Regions from separate parts of the Paenibacillus sp. FSL R7-0272 genome, predicted to be linked through region 1. Evidence: riboswitches for the same ligand, from Rfam matches in the RefSeq annotation. Region 1 holds a riboswitch; the other holds the start of a gene.
What was found. A riboswitch is a leader RNA that binds a small molecule or an ion and turns the genes downstream of it on or off. The one in region 1 is predicted to bind glycine.

Region 1 (3,145 bases):
CATCGCACCGGCAGCCATGCCAATCGCTGATCCTACTTCCGCCTGACAGCCGCCCTCGGCCCCTGAAATAAATGAATTGTTGGCGATCACGTATCCAATAGCACCGGCGCAGAACAATCCATTCACCAGATGTTCATCCGTCCAGCCAAATCGTTCCTGCGAGCTGATAAACACACCCGGAATGATGCCACAAGAGCCCGCCGTTGGGGTAGCCACGATACGTCCCATAGAGGCATTTACTTCCGATACACATAGCGCATAGGCCATGGCAAGGGCAGAAGCATCACCTGAGCATGTTTCGCCTTGGCGAATATATTCGGCCATCTTTTTCCCGTCCCCACCCGTCAGTCCGCTACGTGAGGTTGTATCTTCTGTAAGTCCTTTACGAACCGCTTCTTTCATCACCTGGTAGTACTCCGACATTTGCTTTACGACGTCTGTTTCGGGTGTGTTAGTCTCCTGCACCTGCTCTTCAATCATCAACTGTGCAATTGTTTTGGACTCCGCAGTGCAGATGGTGTTCAATTCATGTAGATGTTTAAACCGCATCCGGATCACCCCCTCTCTTCAGATCAATCACACGAATATCCAGCATATGATCCAATGAACGCAGCTTGTTCAACGTGTCTTCACTCGGCGGTGCATCCATCTCCATTGCTGTAAGCGCCTCACCATCACGAGCCTTTCGATCCACTTGCATATAGCCGATATTCACTCCAGATGAGCTAATGGTTGAGGTCACGGATGCCAGAACTCCCGCTTTATCGGCATGACGCAAAACAAGTGTCGGAAACTCTCCACTGATCTGTACGCGAAAATCATTTAAAGCATGCACAGATACACTGCCGCCACCGATGGAAGCGCCTATTAAAGAGCATGCCCGTTCGCCGTGCCACAATTCAATCTTGACCGTGTTAGGATGGGGAGCTGGCAGACCGCTGGTGTAAAATTCAACCTCCATGCCTGCTTCATCTGCATATTGCTCTGCATCCGGTATACGTGGATCATCTGTAACGTAACCCAGCAAACCACCGATTAGTGCCAGATCTGTTCCATGTCCCTGATAGGTATCCGCAAATGATCCATATAATGTAAGCCTTGCACGTTCCGGTGTGCATCCCAGCCACTGACGCGCAATTCGTCCCAATCTTGCCGCACCGGCTGTATGTGAACTGGATGGCCCCGTCATCGACGGGCCAATAATTGAAAAAACATCTTTAAATCGCACCTTGTAACCCTCCAATTGGTTTTGTCATCGACATCTGGACAAGAATCACCACAATGTTCCTGATTTACTGAATGATGACATTAAAAAAGGACAGAAGAAGGCCGTTAGCCCTCTCTCTGTCCTTGATACCTGAGAGTTTCATGATTATAACGTCAGGAAGAACAAAGCCAAGTACACTCAAGTACTCCTCTGTTCAGCGATCTGACAATCATATACCCCTTGGGTGGCGCTTCTTCCGCGCACTCTCCAGAGTTGCGTCCAACGACGGTACTTTTACCTGAGAGATTAACGGTTATGCCGGGTGCATAACTGCTTGCTCCTTCGGTGCCTAAGCCATCTGTACAGTACAGTTCTGAATCTAAATTGCATCAATCATGCCTACTTGTACTGTGCTCGATTATCCTGCTCAGGTCTCTCCCGCTCGTTATCATTCGCTATATTCTGTTATTTCATGATGAAAGTTCACCATTCTGCCATGCATTCAATCATATACAGCGTAATATGCCATACGCTATATGTCAATAAAAGTGACGTATTCTCAAAGCACATCATTTCTATATAGGATATGCTCATTTCGTTCATATGGTTCAGGGCTTGTTCGATCTTTTCTATATAAGTTGAACTAAAGATTTTACACAGTCCACTCCGTTAATGTGTAAAAGAAAAGTTCAACTTATATAGCACCGAATAACGAAGACCGCCCTCACTCCATGACAGGTACGAATCATAGACACATATGAACCTGCCAATGTACTTGTGACATAATATTATAGGCAACATTCCAGTTCGATCCTACAATTGTAGCGATTTGTGTACTCGTAAATAACTCATAAAGCATGTTCAAATATAAAAAAACACAAAAAAAAGCATGATCCTTGAACACCCTCGTTCAAAGATCATGCTGTTATTTCGTGTTTCTCTAAACATATAAATCTATGCTACACCCTTGACTCTTATTAACCAAAACGCCCCATAATATATTCCTGCGTCAAGCGGTTGTCCGGGTTAGTAAAAATGTGCTCCGTCTCCCCGTGCTCAACCATACTGCCCAGATAAAAATAAGCGGTATAATCCGAGATGCGAGCCGCCTGCTGCATGTTATGGGTAACAATAACGATGCGTAGCTCCTGCTTCAGCTCCGAGATCAATTCCTCCACTTTACCCGTAGATACAGGGTCAAGCGCAGATGCAGGCTCGTCAAGCAATAGGATCTGCGGGTCTACAGACAGCGCGCGCGCGATACAGAGACGCTGTTGCTGTCCACCTGAAAGTGCCAAGGCTGACTCATGTAGTCTGTCTTTCACTTCATCCCAGAGGGCAGCACGGCGCAAGCTTTTTTCCACGATTTCATCCAGTGCCTTCTTACTTTTTGTACCGCGGTAGCGGGGGCCAAATGCGATATTGTTGTAAATAGACTTGTGAAAAGGGTTTGGCTTCTGCCACACCATGCCGATTTTCTGACGAAGCTTGATTACATCCGTCCCCGGTTCGTTAAGGTCATTGCCGTCCATCCAGATATGTCCTTCCGTGCGGGACCCGGCAATCTCATCATTCATCCGATTTAACGAACGAAGGAATGTGGATTTCCCGCAACCGGACGGCCCGATCAGGGCCGTTACACTCGCTTCGGGGAAAGTCAGGCTGATCTGCTTCACGGCCTGAAAATGTCCATAATATATGCTTAACTGTTCCGTACCAAAAGGTATGGCCATGTGGATTTCCTCCTTATTTCGAAGCTGTCATACGGCGGTACACAACCCGGCCGATCCAGCGCGCGCTCAGATTGAATGCCAGTACCAGAATGACCAGCACGGCAGAAGCCCCTGCTGCAACTTCTTTTGAATCTGGTCCGATGCCTTCACTGTTGACTTTCCAGATGTGTACAGCTAGTGTTTCCGCAGGACGAAGTGGATTAAT
Region 2 (3,145 bases), 2.2 Mb from region 1:
CAAAGAAGTTCGGGCTTTGAATCATAACCGCCGCAGTATCTTCCGAAATGGTCGCTTGCAGGGCATCCCAATCGGTAACTCCATCTTTATAACCAATCTCTACAATCTCCAGACTCAGGCCATGTGCGTATGCCTGCAATACTTGACGGGCTTCAGGGTGCACGGTGCGAGATACGATAAGCTGTTTGCGACGGGTAGCTGCGGCGGCAAGATTACCAGCTTCTGCAAAGGCCGTTGCTCCGTCATACATACTCGCGTTGGCTACCGCCATACCTGTCAGTTCACAAATATACGACTGAAATTCAAAGATAGCCTGCAATTCTCCTTGGCTGATCTCCGGCTGATAAGGAGTGTAGGCTGTATAGAACTCCGAACGGGAAATGACATGGTTGATGACTGAAGGGATGTGGTGGTCATAGATGCCTGCGCCGAGGAAGCTGGCGTGTGTTTCAAAGTTGGCATTGGAGCCAGCTTGCTTTGACATATGGCGAGTTAAGGCATATTCATCCAGTTTGGAGGACACAGGCAACTCGCCTTGGTAACGAATTTCCTGCGGGATATCTTTGAACAAATCTTCAAGTGTATCCACGCCGATCGTGGCCAGCATAGCGCTCTGGTCTTGTTCTGTCATGGGGATGTAGCGGTGCTTGCTCATGCTTGCTCAGCTCCTTGGGTAGGTGTCTTTGACGTACGTGTCCGTTTATGAAAAGGGGCCTTGACGACCTCGGCTTTTAGCTTTTTGCCACGAATCTCAATCTCCAGTGGTGTACCCAGTGCAGTATATTTGCTGTCAATCAGGGCAAGCCCCAGATTACGTTTCAAGGTCGGCGACTGTGTACCGGTTGTCACTTCACCAATCTGAACGCCATCCGCATAGATCGGGTAATGGGGCCGCGGTATGCCACGCTCCAGCACTTCGATACCGATCAGCTTGCGGGCAGGGCCGTCATTTTTTTGTTGCAACAAAGCTTCGTGTCCGATAAAAGACCCGGCGTTCAGTTTCACAAACATGCCCAGCCCTGCCTCCAGTGGAGAGATGGTTGGTGATAATTCCTGACCGTACAAAGGCAACTTGGCTTCGAATCGCAATGTATCACGTGCACCAAGTCCTGCTGGAACGAGACCTACATCAGCACCGGCTTCCATCAGTCCGTTCCATACAAGAGCTGCCTGATCAGCTGCAACATACAGTTCAAAGCCATCTTCTCCGGTGTAACCGGTTCGTGATAGCAGCAGCTTTACTCCGCATACCTCGGCATGCTGCACGAAGCGGAACGGTTCGATGGAGCTTGCATCTATCTCTGAACCTGTAACCTTCGAGAGAATATCGACCGCTAAAGGGCCTTGTAGCGCAAGCAACGCCGTTTGCTCGGAATCATTGGTCATGTTCACCCCTGGTATAATGTGCTCCTGCAACCATGCCCAGTCTTTGTCGATATTGGAGGCATTGACGACCAGCATGTAGTGTTGCTCCGCGAGTTTATAGATGAGCAGGTCATCCACCACACCGCCATCAGGATAACACATCAGCGTGTATTGTGCCTGACCTGGTACAGTTGCGGTCACGTCGTTGGTTGTCATATTTTGCAAAAAGGCTTCTGCCTGTTCACCCGTTACGGTGAATTCGCCCATATGGGATACATCAAACAGCCCGGCACGCTCGCGCACGGCTTCATGCTCTTTTTGAATACCGCTAAACTGCACGGGCAACTCCCAACCGCCAAAATCAATGCAACGTACACCTTCATATTGCGCGTATAGGGGGAAGAGTGGTGTTCTTAATAAATCAGACATCCAATCACCTCGTCATGGGCCGTAGTAGGCCAAGTATGAAAACACGTTCTGTGAGCCAGATCATTAATGCTTAAGTAATTTTAGTAATCGAGAGTTAACAGCCGCCTGTTTTACATTTTTTCATTGGTTATGTTCAGTACGATTATAGAACCTGCAATTCATTTTTTGGGAAAAAGGAAAAGGACAGGCCAAAGAACCGGCATGCCGAGTAGCACGCTGTATTCTTAGGCTCTGTCCCTTGTACCTGAGAGTTACCCCGCCGTTTATTCAGACAGGTTTCCCCTTGGGTGATCATAACGTCCGTATAGGACGATTAGATGCTCTCCAGAGTTGCGTCCTGTAAAAGTCCTTTTGCCTGAGAGATTCACCCCCGCTTGTCGGTGGTTTACTCCTTCGGCGCCGCCTCATGCACATCCCCAAACCGGGTGTACGGGCAATCTCTCCCTTTACATTCATCCGCGGTTCATACGTAGTCCAATTTACTTCAGTTGCTCTTCTCATTAAAACGTGAATACAGTCCTGATGTCAAGAACGATATCATTGAAATTGTGTAAAATACGAATATTTAATGTTTATACTATATTAATGTTCGGTTATTTTAAAAGAGTGCGCTTACTATTCTAATATTCACCATTATATGCAGAAAGAGTAGTGTGAGGTTACACACGGTGAGGTGTCGAAATTTAAATAAACTGTGAGCTAACTTGACATTTGAATCTGAAATATCATACGCTATTGTTTGGGAAAAAGGTGAAGGTCAAAGAACGCATGCACTCATTAATGAAAAGCGAGGCGGATATCGATGAGCGAATTGAGAAATGATTTCCTGTACAGTAAAGAGCACGAATGGGTGCAAACCGTAGGGGAGGATACCGTACGTATTGGCATTACCGAGTTCGCGCAGCATCAGCTGGGTGACATTGTGTTTGTAGAATTGCCTGATCTTGAAGCCGGTGTAAAAGCAGAAGACAGCATCGGTACGATTGAATCCGTCAAAACGGTATCTGATCTGTTCTCACCTGTCAGCGGCACCATTGTTGCAGTGAATGAAGCTTTGCAAGACTCGCCAGAACTGGTGAATAGCTCTCCTTACGAAGAAGGTTGGATGATCGAAATCCGTGTCGATGGAGATGTAACAGCTGCATTATCCACATTGCTGAAGGCGGATGCTTATCTTAAACATACTGAGGAATAGAATTCGACTGGATTGTCGAGTTGATTTGTACTTATTGACATATATATAATCTCACTTGAATATAAAAATCTTGTTCTTTAAACCTGCGTGAGCTATGAAGCTTATGCAGGTTTTTTTGCTGCTTTTTTCTACATATTGGAGGAATTTAAGTAGGAG

Region 2: it holds a riboswitch for glycine, as region 1 does, so the genes downstream of both, gcvT (glycine cleavage system aminomethyltransferase GcvT) here and sdaAB (L-serine ammonia-lyase, iron-sulfur-dependent subunit beta) in region 1, are expected to answer to the same signal.

What each region holds. Positions count from the first base shown of each region.
Region 1 covers NZ_CP150221.1:534,727-537,871, reverse strand. The annotation lists gene sdaAA (L-serine ammonia-lyase, iron-sulfur-dependent, subunit alpha) at 1-549, opposite strand, end outside; gene sdaAB (L-serine ammonia-lyase, iron-sulfur-dependent subunit beta) at 539-1,228, opposite strand; glycine riboswitch at 1,485-1,658, opposite strand; gene pstB (phosphate ABC transporter ATP-binding protein PstB) at 2,185-2,940, opposite strand; gene pstA (phosphate ABC transporter permease PstA) at 2,954-3,145, opposite strand, start outside.
Region 2 covers NZ_CP150221.1:4,886,884-4,890,028, reverse strand. The annotation lists gene gcvPA (aminomethyl-transferring glycine dehydrogenase subunit GcvPA) at 1-655, opposite strand, end outside; gene gcvT (glycine cleavage system aminomethyltransferase GcvT) at 652-1,794, opposite strand; glycine riboswitch at 2,128-2,250, opposite strand; gene gcvH (glycine cleavage system protein GcvH) at 2,597-2,989, shown strand.